DNA from 3 places in the Undibacterium sp. MH2W genome. Region 1 is predicted to be linked to each of the others. Evidence: riboswitches for the same ligand, from Rfam matches in the RefSeq annotation. Region 1 holds a riboswitch; each other region holds the start of a gene.
What was found. A riboswitch is a leader RNA that binds a small molecule or an ion and turns the genes downstream of it on or off. The one in region 1 is predicted to bind cobalamin.
Positions count from the first base shown of each region.

Region 2: another riboswitch for cobalamin. It lies ahead of ACO0K2_RS02165 (energy-coupling factor ABC transporter permease); the one in region 1 lies ahead of ACO0K2_RS03720 (TonB-dependent receptor domain-containing protein).
Region 3: another riboswitch for cobalamin. It lies ahead of bluB (5,6-dimethylbenzimidazole synthase); the one in region 1 lies ahead of ACO0K2_RS03720 (TonB-dependent receptor domain-containing protein).

Region 1 is NZ_JBMPPA010000001.1:872,318-879,742, reverse strand. It holds gene ACO0K2_RS03725 (FecCD family ABC transporter permease) at 1-241, opposite strand, end outside; gene ACO0K2_RS03720 (TonB-dependent receptor domain-containing protein) at 509-2,371, opposite strand; cobalamin riboswitch at 2,517-2,792, opposite strand; gene ACO0K2_RS03715 (PilZ domain-containing protein) at 2,948-3,301, opposite strand; gene ACO0K2_RS03710 (histidine phosphatase family protein) at 3,464-3,997, opposite strand; gene ACO0K2_RS03705 (adenosylcobinamide-GDP ribazoletransferase) at 4,012-4,806, opposite strand; gene cobT (nicotinate-nucleotide--dimethylbenzimidazole phosphoribosyltransferase) at 4,816-5,847, opposite strand; gene ACO0K2_RS03695 (diacylglycerol kinase) at 5,864-6,262, opposite strand; gene ACO0K2_RS03690 (IclR family transcriptional regulator) at 6,722-7,425, shown strand, end outside.
Region 2 is NZ_JBMPPA010000001.1:503,051-510,475, reverse strand. It holds gene ACO0K2_RS02180 (precorrin-8X methylmutase) at 1-656, opposite strand, end outside; gene ACO0K2_RS02175 (sirohydrochlorin chelatase) at 660-1,613, opposite strand; gene cobM (precorrin-4 C(11)-methyltransferase) at 1,610-2,455, opposite strand; gene ACO0K2_RS02165 (energy-coupling factor ABC transporter permease) at 2,452-3,111, opposite strand; cobalamin riboswitch at 3,424-3,658, opposite strand; gene ACO0K2_RS02160 (DUF3422 family protein) at 3,955-5,331, opposite strand; gene ACO0K2_RS02155 (hypothetical protein) at 5,613-5,948, opposite strand; gene ACO0K2_RS02150 (hypothetical protein) at 6,014-6,760, opposite strand; gene ACO0K2_RS02145 (hypothetical protein) at 6,817-7,425, opposite strand, start outside.
Region 3 is NZ_JBMPPA010000002.1:736,949-744,373, forward strand. It holds gene ACO0K2_RS07580 (substrate-binding periplasmic protein) at 1-267, opposite strand, end outside; gene ACO0K2_RS07585 (formyltransferase family protein) at 519-1,349, shown strand; gene ACO0K2_RS07590 (formyltransferase family protein) at 1,610-2,443, shown strand; cobalamin riboswitch at 2,476-2,667, shown strand; gene bluB (5,6-dimethylbenzimidazole synthase) at 2,710-3,498, shown strand; gene ACO0K2_RS07600 (glutathione S-transferase family protein) at 3,553-4,179, shown strand; gene ACO0K2_RS07605 (single-stranded DNA-binding protein) at 4,180-4,500, opposite strand; gene ACO0K2_RS07610 (hypothetical protein) at 4,652-5,869, shown strand; gene ACO0K2_RS07615 (DUF2322 family protein) at 5,985-6,299, opposite strand; gene ACO0K2_RS07620 (hypothetical protein) at 7,055-7,213, opposite strand.

The DNA.
Region 1 (7,425 bases):
TGAAAGCACGGCCGAGACGGAGTTCCAATAAACTCGCCGCCAACGATGACGGTTCGCCATGCACTAATTCAAATACTGCATGCCACAGTTCACTAAGCGTCAGGCTGACAGAGCCACACAGACAAGCCGTGATCAAGCTCGCGAGCGCAAACAGTCCTAACGCAGGCAAAATAACGGCAGCACTTTGTAGTACCGGTATCGCTCGGCGATCGGGGTGCTGACGATGAGAAAAAAAAGACATTGGTGTTATGCCCAAACCCAAAAAAAGGGAGAACGCGCATGAACGCCTGCGACAGTTCTTACCCATTACTTCAACCACACATCGATTGATAACAATAGCGCTTTCACATAACCAAACATGCGTTATCTGTCATCCATCGCCACAACGACTGCGCCACATCGACACTAGATCTTATTGAAGAATCTACGCCGCTTCGCTTTTCTTCTTAAACCTGTTAGGGCTTACCGACTAAAGCGTGTCACGACGCAGATTCCAATAACAACTGACTTATTTAAAACCGTAGTTCAAACCAACATACACATTAGAACGCGGTGTGTTGTAACCGTAGGCAAAGGCATACTCTTTATTGAATACGTTATTCCAACGCGCCAATAACGACAGGTCTTTTGTGAGCGCGTAAGTGCCATACAAATTCATCAGACCATAACCGCCCAAGGATTTCTTGTTGGCGATATCATCAAAGCGGTCACCAGAAAACAAGGTTTCAACACCCAACTTGGCTTGTGCGATGCTGTATTCTGCGCCAAAACTAGCATGACGTTTTGCGCGGCGCGCCAGACGTTTACCGGTGGTATCGTCCTCAGGATTTTGGAAATCAATCGAACCACGTAATACGAGGTCATTCAATCGCGTATTGCCACCCAAGGTAATCCCAGACATCGTTGCGCGATCAACATTGTAAGCACATCCGTATGGATGCGTTGACTGCAGTACTGGGCATGTTGACTCATAGACCAATAAATTCGTCGCTTTGTTGTGATACACAACCGCGCTGAACTGGGTCGTATCGTGTTCATAGTACACACCCGCCTCAGCATTTTTCGCTTTTTCTGGCTGGTTGGTTGCGATGCCATATCCTGGGTAATACAGATCATTAAATGTCGGCGCACGGAAGCTTGTACCAAAACTCGCGTTCACACGCCAATCTGGTGTCAGACGATAACCATAGGCAACGCTGCCGGTGGTGTTCGAACCATACACCGAGCTGTCATCGTTGCGGATACTGAGGCTCACCAAATGGACATCTTCCTTCCATACATACGAGGCAGCGAGCGAATTTGTTCGTCTTTTTTTGTTGATATCGGCATTGGAACCAGTCACTTTTTCTTGACGGTTTTCGGCAATCAATTGCAAAACGTCTTTACCGAAGCGAATATCGTTTTGAAGACTAATCAGATTTTGGTGGGTATCGATCTGACTCTGTCCATAGGCACTGTCAGAAAAACCGAGGTCGCCAGATTGAGCGACCTGTAACTTCGCCGTCCAGATGTCATTGACTTGGGCTTTGGCGTAGACCGCGATTGTTTGTAACTCTTCGACACTATGGTCATCATACGAAGGACCTGAATCATACTGAGCGTTCAAGCGGCTTTGAGTGAATGTCGCACCCGCTTCGTAGCCCGGCGCAAATTGCCAGTTAAAACGGCCACTCGCGCTATCAAGCTTATAACCGTCTTTGTCTGCGTTATAGGTGTAAGGACCCGCATTCGGGTTCGTCGCAGAAAAACCGCTGTTATTTTCATGTCCTACATTGAGTGCATAACTGAAATCATTGCCTGACACCCCCGAAGAGCCAGAGACACCCGCTTGCATTTTGCGCAATCCATAGCTACCCGCACCGACAGATGCCGTCAGTGCTGCTGGGCCATTACCTTTTTTGGTAAAGATCTGAATGACACCGCCAACAGCATCGGCACCATACAAACTCGACAATGGGCCATATACGATTTCAATATGATCAATTTGTGACAGTGGGATTGTTTCCCAGCTCGCACCGCCGAGCGTTGACGAACCGAAACGGACGCCATCAATCAGAACAACGTTTTGTGCATTGCTACCGCCACGCATAAAAACGGAAGCAGTCGCGCCAGCACCGCCATTTGTGGAAATCTCAATACCACGTTGCTGCTGTAAGAGGTCTACTAAGGATTCGGAACCTGCTTGCGCAATTTGTTCCGAAGTAATCACGACGTTGTCCGCCAGAACATCTTTTGCGGCCTGAACCTGACGTCCAGCCGTCACGATGACGTTTTGCGTAGCACTGTCGGACTTAGATTGTGCTGAAGAAATTGCTGGGAAAGCGGCGGCCACGGCCAATGCCATAGCGATAGGTTTTAAAACAAGATTCATGCTAATGAGAAAAAAAGGTCATGCCGCCAACGTCCCCGCAGGCAGCATCGAACAAAATAATGACGAAATGGGTGGTTGGGTTGGGTGTCGTCTCTATCACGACATCACCGACAGATGTCAGCGCTCAACGAAACGCCCCGTTCGTATTACTTCACGTATTCTGGCCGGTATCCGGGCTGACAAATATCACTATCTGACCTTCCCATGCAGACAAGCACAGTGGTATTGCAAGATAGCTGGCTCAGCGTAAAGCTGGGCGATTTGTACACCGTTGCGGGGGCAGCACATTCCTGTTATTTCCCAATAGCAATTCACAAGCTGGGGTAAACCCGCTTACGTCTTGTTACTGAAAATACATCATGTTTCCCGTTTAACCGCAAACATGAACATGTTTGCGAGCACCAAAACCCCTTCATTCTATAGATGGATGGCGCTCTGGGCAAGCCAAGTCTCTGCGACGAATGCCTCAGATACCTGTGAGGAACCCTATACGCCCATCATTCCATGGCACGTTGTGAGGCGGAATTGAGCGAAAAAGACGAAATACGGGCAAGGGACACACCCAATGCAAGCTTCTTATGCATGCGTCATTTGTTGACTTGTCATAGAAACCCATGCGCTGATTAATTCACCATCGCTGCTTGGAAGACCTGTTAACGCCACACCAACGCGATAAAAATCACCACTTAGCACGGCATGTTTTACTTCGCACTGACAACTCACTCTGATGAGTTCGGCACGATTGACCAGCGATGGGATCTCAATCACCAAAGGATAGGCAACGCCAGGCACCAAGGTCTGGGTACACTCGAGCAAGAGCCCTGTTTTAGAGATATTGACTGCCTTGCAGAGAAGAATACGGCCGTCTTTGAGTCGAACGCCTGCGCGCCAAGTGACGTTGATTCGGGGGGCTTTTCTTAGTTCTATCATATGCTTTAGACCATGAAGGTTCGCATTACGGTTTTTTTACGAAAAATGCCACGTCGAAAAAACACAAGCGCTCAGTGAAATCAAGCATCAGATCAACTCAATGAGATGAACCACCTCGCAATACCTGTTTTTTAAACAACGTCCCACCGAAAAATAGTAGCATCACTCGACTATCTTTGTCTCCGTGCAAGAGCCAAATTCAAACCGCTGTTCCATTTGCGCCACACGTTCTGCAAGGCTGATCAAGGTGTCGCCAGATCGCCAAGCCGACAGAATTTTGATCACGCCTGCATGACAAACAAGTATCGCCTGATCCGTCGATTGCGCCTGCAGGTCAGCAATCAATGCCATGACTCGCTCCACCATCTTGAATAACGTTTCATTTCCACCAGGAGGGTAATGCACGACATCAGCAGCCCACGCGTCAATCTGCTCGCGTGGAATCGCATCCCACGCTTGCATTTCCCAGGTACCAAAATCCAACTCAGCGAGCCGTTGATCAACAATCGGGGAAGGATGTAAATACTGCGCCAGCCCAAGACAGCGAGACAAAGGACTGGAATAGACCGGCAACAACGCAGGCAGATGTTGAAGCAAGCGTGCAGCGCATTGCTGCATGTCTTCATCGCGCGTTGGCACATCAGTCTGCCCGTAGCAAATACCAGGCGGAATCGTCGGTGCTGTGTGGCGAATCAAATAAAGATGCATTGTTAGGCGGGAGCGTGGGCGAGCAGTCCCAGATAGAAAACGACTTCGGTCAGTTGCTGAACGGCACCGAGACAATCGCCGGTATAACCACCAATGCGACGGACGAACAAACGAGCAAACCAAAACGCGGCCATTGGCATCAACACCAATGCCGGTATTAAGCGATCCATCATGATCGGATGCCACCACAGTATGCCTACCAAGGGCAACAGCACACTCAGGCAAGCAATGCCAAACTCATTGGAACTCATATGCTGCGCAAGCGGTTTTGCTTTTCCTTCGAGCTTTGCATAATCGAGTAGCCAAATCAAACTACACGATAATAAACGCGACAGTGGATGTGCAATCAACAGCGCAGGCATCACCAACACAAGCGGCAAGCTCACCAACAGCACGAACTTAAGCAGCAAAAGCAAACAGATACCGATCGTGCCATAGGCACCGATGCGAGAGTCTTTCATGATCTCGAGAACGCGTTCTGGCGTCATCCCTCCGCCGAATCCATCGCAGACATCGGCAAAACCATCTTCATGAAAAGCACCCGTAAGCCAGATACCCGCCACCATCGATAACACGACAGCCACTGCTGCCGGCCACCAATGTGAAGCGATCACATACACGCCACTGACGACGCCACCAACGACCCAACCAACCGCAGGAAAATACCGCGACGATTGCTGTAGCCATGCCACGTCAAACCCGACCCAATACGGAATCGGGATACGGGTAAAAAACTGCAATGCGATAAAAAACAAACGCAGTTGATGCAAGCAGTAGTGGCGTAAATGCAGAATCATCCGGTCAACTCACTCCGCGCTTTTTTCACTGACCTGCGCCGAGCCGAATGTCGCCATTTGATTCAAGAAGTTCACGGCTGCTTGAAGCATAGGATAGACCAGCGCCGCCCCTGTCCCTTCACCCAGGCGCAAATCGAGTTGCAACACGGGCTGAACATCCAGCGCTTTGAGCATCCGCGCGTGACCGCTTTCATCCGACTGGTGTGAGAACACACAATAGTCAAGAATCGCTGGTGCCATTCTTGCAGCAACCAACAAGGCGCTCGTGACAATAAAGCCATCGATCAGCAACACCATACGACGCTCCGCTGCCGCTAACATGGCACCAACCATCATCGCAATTTCGAAACCACCAAAACACGCCAACACGTCCATCGGCGCGTTCACTTCCGCATGCAAAGCAACGGCTGCCTCAATCACACGCTGCTTATGGAGAATACCGTCAGTTGTCAGGCCTGTTCCTGCGCCGACACAATCCGCAACCGGCACTTGGGCAAGCTTGTGCATTAATGCCGCCGCCGAAGTCGTATTCCCGATCCCCATCTCACCAAAGCCAAGCACGTTGCCTTTCAAGCTAGCAACGAGATCTCGCCCCGCCTCTAACGCCGCTTCACACTGCGCCATCGTCATCGCAGGTTCTTTGGCAAAGTTACGGGTGCCTGGGGATACCTTGCGTGAATGCAAGCCTTCGCGTTGACCAAAGTCATGATTGACACCTGCATCCACAATATGAAGTGCAATACCGTTTTGACGCGCAAAAACGTTAATCGCTGCACCACCCGCCAGGAAATTTTCAACCATTTGCCAAGTGACATCCTGCGGGTAGGCGGACACGCCCTCCGCAACGACGCCGTGATCACCCGCAAAGACGATAATGGCAGGCGCTTCCAATACAGGCGAGACGGTTTGTTGAATCAGTCCAATCTGTGCAGCTAACTGCTCTAACCGACCAAGGCTACCAAGCGGTTTTGTTTTATTGTTGATCGCTGCAGTCAATGCGTCATTGAGTTCCGCATTTGTTGTTGTCGCTATGTGGGCCATCTTCAGATTTTAGATATTAGTAATAAAAACGATTGAATAAAATAACGGACCAAGTCGCTACTGCAATAATTAATGTCAATAACACCGCGGCACTGCCGAAATCTTTGGCATTTTTTGATAGCGAATGGCGCTCCAGAGACACGCGGTCAACGACAGCCTCGATGGCTGAATTGAGCAATTCCACCACGAGGATGAGCAATAGAACGGCAATCATCATCAATTTCTCGAAGGCAGATACGGGCAATACCAATGCAGCCACAATGCCAATGACGACGAGCACCAGTTCCTGGCGGAACGCATGTTCATTCTTCCACGCAGATTTAAATCCATCGATCGAGTAAAAGAAAGCGGAAAAAATCCGTTTGAAACCACTTTTACTTTTAAATTCACTGACTGCTTGTTCTTTAGCGGGCATAGTTCATCCTTAAACATGGAGCGACGGCCACACAATCAGAACCCGGCAAACACACCGTCTCTGCTTGCGCCATCGCATTATTGCGCTCATTTTCTCTCCTGAGCATCGCGCTCTGGACAGATGTTCAGCGACCGAATGCATGTTGCCGCGGAATTTTACATGACAATACGGCTCAGCTTTCCCCTATTCTCATTGAAAATAGCTGTAGTTTGATGACATGTCGGTGCGATCACAAAAAATTAATGCGTAAATTAAAATAAAAACATGAAAACTGTCCATTTAAGGATATTGCACCGCATCGCACTCAGAAGCATCCATGTCAGATAACGTCAAATTTATTCGCAAAATTGCATCATTTCTCATGAAAGATGACGTCTTTATGACGATTTTCGATCCGAATCAATGACGGACTTTTCACATTATGGTATAAACATCGTATTGCATTGCATCACAGATCTTATGAAAATCGACGCTCCCGCTTCAGATAAAACTTCTATTCAGGTCATAGAACGCATGGTTTCTCTGCTTGATGCGCTCTCGCGCTATCAAGATCCTGTCAGCCTCAAAGAACTGGCGATTGTGACTGGCCTGCATCCATCGACTGCACACAGAATTTTGAACGATCTGGTCACCACGCGGTTTGTTGATCGCGCTGAGACAGGCTACTATCAATTAGGCATGCGCTTACTTGAGCTCGGTAATATCGTCAAAAGTCGACTGAACGTCCGTGAGGCTGCGCTTGATTTTATGCGGACATTACACCGGCACACGAGCCAGACGATCAACCTGTCGGTGCGTCAGGGCGATGAGATCGTCTATATTGACCGAGCATTTTCGGAACGTTCAGGTATGCAAGTGGTGCGCGCCATTGGAGGTCGGGCTCCCTTACATCTGACTTCAACCGGAAAATTGTTTTTATCGCTTGACGAGCCGAAAGCAATCCGTGCTTACGCGACCCGTACTGGCCTTGCTGGTCACAATAAAAACTCAATTACGGATCTCGCTAAACTGGAAAAAGAACTCGCTGAGGTGCGAGCAAAAGGCTACGCGAGGGATAATGAAGAACTGGAACTTGGCGTTCGCTGTATGGCCGCCGGTATTCATGACGATAGCGGCAAAATGATTGCCGGTTTATCGATCTCGGCGCCAGCAGATCGTCTGCA
Region 2 (7,425 bases), 370 kb from region 1:
GCCGCCTCAGCTAAGCCAAGCAACGCATGAATAGCGGCGACCACCAAGGTTGATCCCCCTTTACGGCCTCGTATCACGATCCATGGCACTTCCTGCTCTAATGCCATCAAGTCCTTTGATTCTGCCGCTGAGACAAAACCAACAGGCATGCCCACCACCAACGCCGGACGAACACCGTGCTCATGAATGAGACGCACAAGCTCGATCAACGCAGTGGGCGCATTGCCAATACCCACAATGGCGCCCTCCAACAATCCGATTTCATGTGCCCGCCGCATCGCTTGAACAGCACGCGTTGTGCCTTGGGCTTTCGCCTGTGCGATGACTTCAGGTTCAGCAATGAACTGATGGGTGGTCATCTGAAAGTGCGCGAGACGTGGTTGCGATAAGCCGACACAAATCATTTCGACATCCGCCACAACGCGCGACGTTCTACTGCGAATTGCTCTCAGTGCCGCACGAACCGCCCCCGGATGAAAATCGGTTAAGCCATTAAAATCGAAGTCTGCATTGGCATGAATCATCCGCCTCACAACAGGCCATTGTTCTTCTGTATAGGCATGACTGACGACCTCACGGTCAATCACAGCAAACGAATCATGCTCTATCGCCCGGCCAGCATCGGTTAATTGCTCGGTGATTACATTTTGATGCATGGCTCAGCTCGCTACATTGAGCACTGGTTCAGCATGGGAATGTGCATGATGGTCGTGTTGATGTTCGTGTTGGTGATCGTGATGATGATCGTGCGGGTGATCATGATGATGGTGGGCATCGTCATGGTGATGTCCACCCAATCCATGCTCCACTGCAAAATCTCTGAACTTACAACCATCACACGGCATCGTCACCTGGTGATGACCCTGCTGTAAGTCATGGACGCGCTGCTCCAAGAGTTCAAAGATTTCTTTTTCAAATCCAAAATACGTACTCGCTGCAAAACGTATCTGAGGATATTGCGCTTTTAAATGCGCCACCTGACGCGCAATCCGCTCGACTAAAGTCCCGTTATAAAGGTAATACGGCAGCACCACAATTTGTGTCATCCCTAACATGTGCTGACGCTGCACCACTTTCTCGATGCGCGGATACGTAATGCCAGTGAATGCCAGATCAACCAGTTCATGGTCACTTTCTTCCATCAACCAGCGTGCCATCTTGGCCATATCGCCATTCGCCTGACGATCCGATGAGCCGCGCCCTAAAACAATCACACCTGTTGTTGTCGGGTCTGGCATATCCAAAGACTGCATTGCTTTACGTAACCTTCGCTTGAGGATAGTTAAAATCGGATCGCATGCCGTTAAATGCGGCGCATATAAAAACTGAGTGTGAGGAAAGGCAAGACGAGCACCGTCAATTGCTTGCGGAATGTCCATCTTCACGTGCCCTGCCGCATTGAGAATGAGTGGCAAGACCAACACACGATCGGCATGTTGTGCAGCACGTGCCAGCCCCACGCGCATCGTGATTTCTGAAAACTCAATAAAGCACACCTCGATATGCCATTGCGGTTGACGTAAGCGCCACTGGGCAGCGAATGCCATAATTTCGTCATTACCTGCGGCCTCGCGGGAACCATGTCCGACAAGGAGAATCGTCTCTTTTTTCATAAAATCTCTGTTGAATGGGTGGGCGGTGAAGAAGGCATCGCGACACTGGCGCGACGGAAGCGGTGGGTAAAACTGGCGTCGTAGAGCTTTGATTTAATCAAGGTCGTCCATTGTCTTGCTCCCAATGTGGGACTCGCAATGATCATCGCCTGACTCGCCACTTTCTCGTCACGGCACTGTTGTTGTATCGTTGAAATCGTGCCGCGAATGATTTTTTCCTGATCGGACCAGCTCGCTTTATGCACCACTAACATCGGCGCATCGGGCGACCAGCCAGCAGCAATCAATGACGTCGTGACCCGTCCTAGTAAAGTGATGCTCAAAAAAATGCAGAGCGTCGTGTGATGGCGAGCAAGTTCTTCCAGCGACTCACCTTCAGGCATGGGCGTACGCCCTTCGACGCGGGTAAAGATCACCGTTTGTGTGACTTCAGGTAAGGTCAGACTTTCAACGGCAGCAGCAGCCGAGGCCATGGCAGAGGACACGCCAGGTACCACTTGCACGGCGATACCAGCGGCATCCAATGGCTGAACAACTTCGATCAAGGCACCATAGAGGCTGGGATCGCCGGTTTGCAGACGGATCACCGTGTCATGTTGGTGTGCTTGAGCAATGAGCCACGTTGCCATCTCCTCAAGGGTCATGTCTTTGGAATCTGCGATGACACAACCCGCTGGCGCCCATCGCGTAGCCGCCTCATTGACGAGGGATCCGGCAAACAAAATCGCGCCAGCACGGGCAATCAGATCCCGTCCTTTCACGGTCAATAAATCCGGATCACCAGGACCCGCACCCACAAACCAGACCTGACCTGGCTTGTGGGGAGTGATCACGTCGCTCATACGTCAGCGCGAGAAGGGAGAGATAATGCCGACCGCGATTGATCGGAGATGCACAAGGCAAGCCACTTGCTACCAGAAAAGCGACGAATACCCCATAAAATCGCCAAACTACAAATGGGTTCTAGTAAAACGAGTACCAAATAGCTCGATGCGAATTGTGACCATGCAAGGAATGATGTCTCAGGCTGCGCCAAGGCTAACCAAAACCCCACCATCAACGTGACACCGCTGTAATACATGGCATCGAGTTTGAGTAAGGTCGTCAGACTAACCCTCTTCAAATGACGACCAACGCTGTAATGCATAGCCATGAGTGGCACAGCAAGGCTTAAGCTATTGACGGCCAAGTGCACTAAATCTTGCGGTTCGAATAAGACACCCTGTAAAAGTAAGCCGAGCGCAAAGCCAAACAAGGTGGGGACAAATCCAAAACTGAGATAAATCGGAATCGCCCCAATGAAATGCAATTCGGAGGGCCCCACTTGCATGTGGAACGCCTGCATAAACAGAGAGAAGAAAATCGCCGCCAACGCAGTACGTAAGAGTAAAGTCGGACGACGAAATAACGATGGTAAGTAGCCAAGATACACTGCGGATGCAGTGACAGCAGCAAAAGTTAGTTTAGCCGGGGCAATAATGCCTGGTTCGATATGCATAGCGATTCCTCATCACAAGAGTCAGTCATCGCCAGCGCGTGTACATACTTCACAGAAAAAAATAACCCCTCTCGTTGTTGCACGACACAGCTGAAGCATGCACCTAAGCGCAACGAAGCACACACTGATGCGCAGCCAAAAACAGCCTTGCGCAAAAGCACGACGTTACAAGCGTGACCTGACAAGCATTGAGAGTACAAATGTCATTTTTCACCCGCACACCCGCGTGGCAAAAAATAGCAATTCTGGAGAGGAAATGGATACGGAACGCGTGCGCGTGCACGGATTACGCAAGCATCGCCCACCGCGAAATTGCCGCTAGTACATAAGGCCGGTATCAGGACTGATGAGCGGAAACTATTCCAGCTAACGCGCCTTCCCATGTTCGAAAACACAGTGACATATTGCGTAGCACTAACCGAAGTTAACTCATTTACCTTTGCGGGGGCAGTGCCGGGTTTGCGATGAAAAGACACTCATCAACGCACCGGCTTCCCGTTTAATTCTGTTGCAGATAGCAAAAGAACACCTTAAGACGATATCGATTCTACCCGACTTTTTCCTCAAATTAAAACAACTTCATGTGTTGTTTCTCAACGCAGCGTGTCAATCAGAAAAAATAAGACAACAATGAAAGGAAAATGAAAGGAAAATGAAAACAAAATGAAGGTAAAAAAAAAGCCCGCACGAGGCGGGCTTAAATCCAAATCTTTTGCGGATTTGGAGGAGACAGTTCCACTATATTGCATCGCAACAAAATCAACAACAGCTATTTTTATATATCAGTCATTCATCTTGGTAATAGCTCTCCGTGAAACAGCGATCTCCTCCCTCAACAAGGAATCATCCCACCAAATGCACAGAGATTTTTTTATGCATACGACGTAAGCCCAGCCAGACACCGAACACAATCACAGGCAAGGCCACCCCCGTCAGCACGTCCGGATTAACGTAAAAACCAGCGGCTTTTACCGCTTTACCGACATAGCCCAACAACCCCGTCATGTAATACGAAATCGCGACCACCGACAAACCTTCGACCGATTGCTGAAGCAATACCTGCTGCTTGGCACGCTTACTGAGCGATTGCAAAATCTGGCGGTTTTGCTGTTCCTGCACAATCCCCACCCGCGTTCGCAGCAAATCATTGGTTTGTGCAATCCGTTCCGCCAACGCGACTTGACGACGACCAATCGATTGGCAGGTGTTCATCGCAGGAACCAAACGTCGGTCCATAAACTCGCCAATGGTCGGCATCCCATGGAAATTGATCTCTCGCAGCTCGTCGATACGCATCTGCACCAAATTAAAATACGCCAACGATGCCGAAAAACGGTAATTGTTTTCGAGGGCAATCGCCTCCAGACGGGCCGCTAGCGCGATAATTTTCTGGAGAAGAACCTGTTCACCATCAACATTAAGCGCCATGTCTGCACTCGTTGCTTGTTGGCCGCGCACCATTTCCTCGCATAATTGCGACAACTCCGCTTCAATGATATTGAGCTCAGGTGCCGACTTTTGCGCTGCTGGCAAACCAAGCAATGCCATCATGCGATACGTTTCAATCTCTAACACGCGTTGAATCATCCGGCTTGCCTGATGCTCAGTAAATGCTACATCACACAGCACAAAGCGGCTAAACCCGTCAGGGTGAATCAAAAAGTCAGTCCAGACTTCCCCTCCTGAAAGCACCTTACTGCCGACAAACATCGATTTACCAAACAGGGATTGCAATGCCGACTGCATTTCTGGCGTTTCGGCAGAACCCGCATGAAAAACAACATGTGCGCCAACCATGACTTGTCCTTGCAAGCGTGCAAGCCATTCATGGGGAATCATTGTGATCGGCATCTGCTCAAAGGCATCAACGATGCTAAGCGTCTGTTGGGCATCGCCGACCTTGCTTGTCGGCGTCGAGGCAAAGGTATACGTCGCAAACTCGGTATGCAACTCCCACTTCAGACGGAATCGTCCGAAATCATGGTAGAAGTACTTCGCCCCCAGACCAGGTGCGACCACACCAAAATAGCTACACAGATGCACCAGCAAGGCATGCTGGGCATTCTGATGCTCTGTTAATTCATTGGAAGGCGACTTCGAATACACCGCCAAATGCGTCAAACATTCCGGTGCATTGAGCGGCATGAAAGGTCGCGAGTGCACTTCAGCGGCAAGGGGCACGCGCAGTGCATTGTTTAAATCTGAAAAATGAAAATTCATTGCTCGTTAAGCGTATTGCAACGCTTCCAAAAGTAACCCATTGCTGGGCCTGCTTCACACAAAATAACCGGTATTACCCAATGCTGACTCACTTCATACAAGTAATCATACCAAATTCAGCGGCGAAGCTGCCTCGCAGTGTGAATAGGGAAGCACAGGCGGCATCATGGTGAGGGAAGCGGATAGAAGAAGCGCGTTGCAATTTGATAAAAAAACAGCGTCGATTCGATATCAACGCTGGTTTTTTGTTATCGTTTTTTGCTGTCGTATTTTGCTATTTTTTATTGCAAAGAGAGCGGTTCTCCGGGTTTGACACATTTCGGCAGTGATGAACCGGCAAACGAACTCAACATACCGCACCGGTAGCTTTTACCCTGCACAGTCGCTGCAAAATAAATTTGCGATCCGTTCAACGTATTGTCTTGCTGAATATCCGCAATTTTAACGGCAGAGGTCGGTACGCTAAATACCTTCGACGTCGCAGCGATGATATCCGCTTCATTGGCGGTACCGAGTCCCATTTTCTGCGCAACAATAGGCGCAAAAGAGCAACCGGTCAACAACATCGAGGCAGCCAGCATCGACAATACAAACATTTTTTTAAAACAGGTAGTCATGATAGATTCCATGGAAAAAGTAAAAGAGTGAATAAAGTAAATAAAGGTGATCCGGATTGTTGACCTTAAAACAGCTCGGTGCCGTTTTTATCGACCAACACGACTTTTAAGATCTGCGCTTTCACGTGGTGTTGATCCAATGCACTCTCCTGTGCAAACGCATAAATGATCAAATCAAGTGGTTGACCTTTGCTCCGTTTTTCTTCAATGATCCGTGCTTTGGCTTCGTCATTCACCTTGAGCAACGTAAAGTCATCACCATTACTAAATTCAATGCGGTAGTCATAACCCCAACCGAAATTCACGTCTTTAGTCAGCGCATGCTGCGGAAAAGCCTTTGTCTGAAAGTCGTATTGATCAAGACGGAATTGATCCCAGGTCATCTTGATGTATTGACTGCTTTTCGCATTAGCGATCTCTTGATCAATTTTCGGCTTGAGCGCCTTTTGCATATCCTGCTTTTTAAATTCATCGCTCGTCGAACGATAATCCTGCGAATAATTGAGCAACACTTTGTCGTAATCCACAGGCAGGCTACTCATGGCGTAATACGTCATCATGACGTCTTTATCGCTAGTCAGCGTACGATACTGCGACACAGGTGTTGCCGGATCGCCTTTCGGCAGCGCATTCAATTTGGCTTGCTCGACACCCTTGGTAGAGGTTGCCTCCGCCAAGCTTGGCGTGGCATCACCCGCTGCCACAGGATGCGCCGCGCTCACCGCCGATGTACTGTCATTTTTAGAGCATGCGGTCAATGCCGATAACAATGCGATCACGCACAACACAGAAGAAGAATGAGACATGTTCATGATATTTCCTTTTGAAAATTAAACGAAAATGGGAGAAGACACTTGATGATGAAGAATTAGGCTTTAGCAGCGAGAAACCGCGTCACGCCAACTCCGGCAAGATAAAGGCTCGATAACAGCGACAGATAAGCACCCATACCAACATGAATCGCCTGCATAACGGCTTTCATCATTTCGCCCATCATGTTGTTGACGATCTGATTTGCCTGTGCACCACCGCCCAACGCGGATGAAATCTGTTGGGATGATTGAATGCCATCCTGCACACCAAAGTAAAAAGACAGCGCCACGTACAGCATCATCGCCAGCGGCAAACAATTCCCCAAATGGGCTTTGGGATCTTTCCACACTTGATGAATAAAGGGACCCGCCAACGAGACAATCGCCAGCAACCCAATCACGCCAGACTCACTACCACCGCCACTTTCCAGCGCCTGCAACATACCGCTACTTCCCAGATTAAGAATCGTAAGGAGTTTCCAAAAAGTGATTTTGGCATGGAGATATTGCGATGCTTGCACAGTAATCGTACTCAGATAAAACCACGAAATCATCAAGACAACAGTCGCCACCAAAACAGGCAAACCAACACGACGAACCACTTCATTCAAGGCCGCAGCACCGCTCTCTTTCGCCACCTGCAGCGCTTTATCCGCCTGCTCTTT
Region 3 (7,425 bases), on a different contig from region 1:
ACGAGCCCACGGTACCACCTGAATCTTGGTGTTGCCTCCAGCGCTAACGGGAAGACGGGACTGAATTGCACGCACGACTTCCACTGCCATTCCATCGACTTTTTGTGTATTTCCAAACGACACCGGAGGCCAGTCTTCCGTGAATATCTGTAGTTCTTGTGCAAATACAGGTGACGCAAATAAACACCAGAAAACCAAAAGACAACGCAATGCCATCGTGCGATGTGATGCATGCCATTCCGAGAGGAGGTTGCTTAGTCGAGCCATAGTGATATGTCGTCCTAAAAAGCAATGGTGTGTCTTTTTGTTGTTTCAAAAGTTAAAAAAAGTTTCTTGGCCGTACTGCTACCTGACATTGCTCGGAGCATCGTTCATGATGGAAACAATGAAACGGCAACGCCTTTTACGCACCAGATTCGTTAGACCGAGTAATCCAGTTCCGGCTGCTGGCGATGCGTTGCTTTAATCAGTATAGATGTTTTCATTGTTTTTGCTGATCTTTATTACTCCGATAATGTATGCGTTTTGCCTTTGCTGGTTGTGACCGTAATCTTGCTTTGTTCGAAGCAGTACAACATGCCGGATGGCAACCCGTAAAAATTTTTACGGTATCTCATGATGAGAAAAGCACACATAGCAACGGGTTATTGACCCTTGCACGCCATACCTCGATCCCCTTGCAATACACGCCGATTCAGCGTCAAGACTTCATTGACTTAAAGGAAGATGGCTGTGACGTACTGATCGTAGGTAGCTACGACTTTAAAATTCCTCCATGGCAAGAATATTTGCGTTATGCGATTAATTTTCATCCGTCGCCCCTGCCCACTGGGCGAGGTCCTTACCCACTGGTAAATGCAATTTTGCATCAGCATCGCTATTGGGCGGTGAGTTGTCATCGCATCGATGCGGGCTACGATACCGGCGCAATCCTCGCAGATGAAACATTTACATTAGACCAATTTGAATCGCACGAGAGTTTGCAAATCAAAGTGCAGATGGCAGCGGCGCGTCTTGCGACCAAGGTGATAAATGATTTTGTTGCATTGTGGGATGGGGCAAAAATTCAACCAGAGGGCGATTACTGGCCGCTCTTTTCGGTGGAAGATCGAACCATTGATTTTGCCGAGACAGTGCATCGGATCCGCTTACAGTTACGCGCATTTTGTCGGTTGGAATGTTTCGCAATGTTGTCTCACCGCCCGGTGCGTATTCGTCAGGGCTACGCTTGGCATGAGTCACACAACGAGCCCATTGGTACGATTGTGCATAACTATGCGGGACAGATTGTTATTGCATGCAAAGATGGATTTGTCGTGTTTTCTGACTGGTATTTTTCTCCTACGTAGTGTCATTTCAACCCGTCAGATACCACGCTGATTTCACTTTCATACAAAGACGCAAAATACCCATACAGAGCGATCCAAAACGATACATAAGACGGAATGTAATGTTGCATCATAGACAGACAATGATGCATGAAAGAAAGCGATACGTGCATCGACAGATGGTGGAGTTCGTAGCTACTTTCTTGAAAGAAATGAAGCCTAGTGCAGCGCACCCAAGAGAACACACGAGAGCAACCAAAAAGAAATGATAAGAGAACACTATGCATTTTGCATTCACTGGATGCGACAGAAATCTAAAGCTGTTTGAGACCCTGATCCAAGCTGGTTGGCAGCCAGTGAAACTGTTTTCTGCGCCCGAAATTAATTTGCTTAGTGCAAATAAGGCATTGGTAGCGCTCGCTCAGCTAAAAAAGATTCCAATTCAGTTATCGAAAATGATGCCGTCGGATATGCAGGATCTGAAAGAAGCAGGATGTGAAGTCTTGGTGGTTGGTAGTTACAACTGGCGTATTCCTGAATGGCGAGATAGCTTACCCTTTGCGATTAATTTTCATCCTGCACCACTTCCAATGGGACGCGGTCCCTATCCCATGGTGAATGCGATCTTAAACGATCACACTCGATGGGGCATCACCTGTCATAAAATCGAGCGTGAATTTGATACGGGTGCCATTCTGGACAGAGAACTATTTGATATCGATGAGGACGAAACACACGAGAGTCTGAATATCAAATTGCAGATGGCTGCTGGACGGTTAGGTTTACGGATAGCCCACCAATTCATCAACAGTTGGCAAGCAGCGACAGCGCAAGGTGAGGGGCAATACTGGCCTTTGTTCACTGAAGAAGAACGTACCTTGCATTTTGATCAGCCTGTCGCCCGTATTCAAAAGCAATTACGAGCATTCGGACAGGTGGAGTGTATCGCGGACGTGAATCAAAAACGTATCCAGGTCAAAGCAGGCTTTGCTTGGCCTGAGCCACATACTCATCAGTCTGGAAGTGTTGTGCACGTCAATGGCATGACCGTCGTCATCGCTTGCGTCGACGGGTATGTCGCATTAAATGAATGGCATCTCAGTCCTAGCTTGTAACGATGCTGCTTGACAGCCCAACTGGTTCCGATAGATCATCGCGCCCTTCAGGTGCCGGACAATGATTGTCTGGAGAATCGGGAAGGCGGTGTGAGTCCGCCACGTGCCCAACGCTGTATGGAGGATGATACTGACGGTAGACCACTGTAACAAGCCATGTTGCGGGAAGGTGTCAGTATCAGATGAATCTAAGTCAGAAGACCGGCCTGAATCGTATCCAGGGAGCTTGGTCAGGCTACCCCTCATTTTTTGCATTAGGGGAATTCATGCAAACACTACCTGTTTCCGGTATGCCGGATGATCACGCCTTTTCAGAGCAAGCCCGTGAGGCGATTTACCACGCTATTTTTTCTCGACGCGATGTCCGAAGCCAGTTTTTATCCAAGGCGGTGGACGATGAGGTGCTGAGTCGTATCTTAACCGCCGCCCATTTTGCGCCGTCTGTCGGCTTCATGCAGCCGTGGAATTTTCTGCTCGTCAAATCTGACGATGTGAAACTACGCGTCCAGCAAGCGTATCGCTCTGCTAATGCCGAAGCGTTGACGATGTTTGAATGCGACAAACGCAATACCTATCAGCAGCTAAAACTAGAGGGTATTCGCGAAGCTCCCATAGGCATTTGCATTACCTGTGATCGTGAGCGAACGGGGAGCGTTGTCTTGGGGCGTACGCATATGAAAACCATGGACTTATACAGCAGCGTCTGCGCCGTGCAGAATCTGTGGCTCGCCGCCCGAGCGGAGGGGCTGGGCGTGGGGTGGGTCAGTATATTTCATGAGCATGAGCTCCAAGCCGCCCTGGGCATTCCGGCGCATATTGTTCCCATTGCTTATCTCTGCGTTGGCTATGTCAGCCATTTTTATCCCAAGCCAGAGTTGGAATCCAAAGGATGGTTGCCGCGATTACCGATCGAAGAATTGGTGTATGTTGATCAATGGGGGCAAACCGACGGCAGTCTGCCGCTGATGCGTTATTTAAAACGCGATCAACAACGCGCGCAAGAGATTGCTCACCGGGCAGGAGGTCAATGCAGCAAAGCGGAAAAGTCATCCTAAAATGACTTATGATGTCGTGTCGCATAGGCTAACTTTTATCCGGGGAACATCAACATGCTCACCATTTTAGGTAAATCACCGTCAATTAATGTCCGCAAAGTATTGTGGACGTGTGCTGAAATCGGTCTCCCGTTTCAGCAAGAACAATATGGTGCTGGTACGGCGCAGTCAGTCACGACGCCGGAGTTTATGCGCCTCAATCCTAACGCCATGGTGCCCGTCATTCTTGATGGGGATTTTGTCTTGTGGGAGTCGAATGTAATATGCCGCTACCTTGCTGGCACACATGCACGGTCGGATTTGCTGCCGACCGATCCACGCGCCAGAGCGCAGGTGGAGCAGTGGATGGACTGGCAGGCAACCGAGTTGAATAATTCATGGCGATATGCATTTATGGCGCTGGTTAGAAAGAGCCCTGCCCATACAGATCAAAAGGCTGTCGCCATGAGTATCGAGCAGTGGAACCGACACATGTCGATCCTCGAAGCGCAATTGCAAAAGACGGGTGCCTACGCCGTCGGTGAAGCCTTCACGCTTGCCGACATTGTGCTCGGTTTGTCGACACATCGCTGGATATCAATGCCGATGGATCGACCAGCACTTCCCGCCGTTAATGCGTACTATGAACGCTTGAGTCTACGTTCTGGCTTCATGCAACACGGGCGCAATGGCCAGCCCTGATTATTCGCTTGTCGTTGCACGCACCGCCAAATGTGCACTGATCGCAGCATGCGCAATGAGATCGATGGCGGGGCGGGGTTTGCCTTGTTTATCGATCCACACTTTCGGCGTCAATGCGCCAGACAAGGAAATGCTCTCACCGTCGTCGAGGCTGAGTAACAGGCTGCGGATCTGATCGTTAAACGCAATCACATTGCACATCAGCGTATCACCGTCATCGGTCATTGCGCGGACTTTGCAAGTAACATACAGCGAGCCGCTCTGGCCACTCCGTTCTTCGGCACGGCCGTATAAGCGGCCAGAAATTAATGCATCTATCATGGGATGAGTTTGTCTAAAATGGAAGATGTCACAAAAAGCATGCGACGGTGTCAGATTAGACGCTGGTTAGAAAAATAAAGCAATTGTCTGTACGCTCATTCATGGTACAAAAATAAATGATAGCGCCACTTTTTTTGAAAGTGAAACACAAATGAATCTCGACCATATTGCAGAAACGTACGTGAAACTCGTGCTTGCCGTCGGTGAACATGATGAGAGCTATGTCGATGCTTACATCGGCCCTGCCGCCTGGCGTGATGATGCGAAGACGCAAGCGGTATCGCTTAACGCATTGTTGGCGCAAGCTGATGCACTCATTGCACACAGCAAGAGTTTGCCACCAGCACCGCAAGACCAAACGGAGCGTCACGTATTCTTAGGATTGCAGATCGCCGCAGTGCGAGCACATATCGCGTTTCTGAATGGAACAGTACTTCCTTTTGATGAAGAGTCCAAAGTTTTATATGACGCCGTTTCGCCGACACTAACACCTGCAGATCTGGATAAAACACTCGCTGAGCTCGATGGCTTATTACCGGGCGAAGGCGATTTGAACCAACGCCTCTCGCACTACAACAAGCAATTTGAAATCCCACGTGACAAGCTCGATGCGGTCTTTAGTGCCGCCATCAATGAAGCCCGTGCAAGAACCCGTCGTTACATCGCTTTGCCAGACAACGAGAGTTTTAGCGTTGAATATGTTTCGGGCAAAGTGTGGAGTGCGTACAACTGGTACAAAGGAAACAGCCACAGCCTCATCGAGGTGAATACTGATTTTCCAATGTTCATTAGCCGTGCGATTGATCTTGCTAGTCACGAGGCGTATCCTGGGCATCACGTTTTTAATGTTCTCATCGAAAACGAACTAGTGAAAGAAAAAGGGTGGATCGAGTACGCCATCTATCCACTGTATTCACCGATGTCGTTTCTGGCAGAAGGTAGTGCCAATTACGGTATCGAAGTGGCATTCCCGCATGCAGAACGAATGGCGTTTGAAAAAGAAGTTCTTTTTCCACTGGCGGGGATCGATCCAGAGAAAGCCGAACGGTATTATCAGATTCAAGCTGTTTTGCAACGACTTTCTTATGCAGGCAACATGGTCGCGAAACGTTATCTAGACGGAGAAATTGATCGCGAAACTGCGATTAACATGCTGATGACCTATAGCCTGTCTGATGCTGAGCGTTCAGCCCAGCGTATTCGCTTTATTGAAAAGTTGCGGTCGTATGTGATCAATTACAACCTTGGGCAAGATGTCGTGCAAGCGTATATCGAGCAGCGCGCGGGGACGCAAGATCAAGATAAGCGGTGGGCTGTCTTGACAGATTTACTCCGTCAACCGAAGAGTGCATCGATGATGTTGACGTAAAGCGACTTAGTGCGGCGACGTTAACACCCTTTAAGGCGGGTGATAACGTCATTTGATCGTGTTTTCCATCCATGTGGAGCGAAGTGCGGTAACGACTCGCGAAGCATCATGCGACTTACTCTGCGGCGATCAATTTCACTGTCAATTGTTGCGCATCGGTGATCCCTAACAGACGATCGATGTTCGGATGCTTGCCTGGAAAGGCGATTGCATCTGCTGTATGTTCAGCATACAAAATCAACCCTCTGGCAGCCGCAGCCGCGTTGATGGCACCAAATTCCTGAAACAAGGCGTGATAGACCCGAACACTGCCGGCTGAACCTGGTTTATTTTCAATAAGAGCAACCCGAGTTTCGCCATCAAGCAACTCGATCGCTGCTAGGTGATTGATTTCTGGTAGTGCCGATAAAATTTCGCTAAATTGCATCATGATTCTCTGTTGTGATAATGAGATACATTTTAAATGCTGTTTCGACTTTACATTGATTATTGCCGCAAATTCTTGCCTGTAGGCAGGATTAAATATCTACCGTGTATATGGGGGAAGTTAAAGCCTTGAATCATACGCATTAAAAAAGACGCCATTCCTTTTTTCATTCCCTAGCGGGCAGAAAAATTCGAAGTCTGTAATGACAGTCATCAATCACCCACCACCCAACACGTCGTCATTCCCGCGCACGCGGGAATCCAGTGCGCGTCAGCGCTTTTCCTTGAGATAAGCTCGATAGTGTGTCAACGCTGAAGGTGCTCACGCACCACTGGATCACCCGCCTGCGCGGGTGATGACGATGGAAAAGGTAATGTTAATTTGACTTTTTTCGACACACTAGACGATGCGAATAGCAACGTTCTTTTTATTTCCCTCTAACATCTTAGTCAAAGTCGAAGCACTGGGCGATAGTCACCAACCACCAACCACCCACCACGTCGTCATTCCCGCGCACGCGGGAATCCAGTGCGCGTCAGCGCCTTTGCCTTGAGATAAGCTCGATAGTGCGTCAATACTGAAGGTGCTCACGCACCACTGGATCACCCGCCTGCGCGGGTGATGACGAGGGGAATGGTAATGTTAATTTAACTTTTTTCGACACACTAGACAATGCGAATAGCAACGTTATTTTTATTTCCTTTCTAACATATTAGTCAAAGTCGAAGCACTGGGCGATAGTCATCAACCATCAACCATCAACCATCAACCACCAACCACCAACCACCAACCACCAACCACCAACCACCAACCACCACCCACCACGTCGTCATTCCCGCGCAGGCGGGAATCCAGTGCGCGTCAGCGCTTTTCCATTGAGATAAGTTCGATAGTGTGTCAATACTGAAGGTGCTCACGCACCACTGGATCACCCGCCTACGCGGGTGATGACGAGGGAAAAGGTAATGTAATTTTGACTTTTTTCGACATACTAGACGATGCGAATAGCAACGTTATTTTTATTTCCTTTCTAACATATTAGTCAAAGTCGAAGCACTGGGCGATAGTCATCAACCACCAACCACCAACCACCAACCACCAACCACCAACCACCAACCACCAACCACCA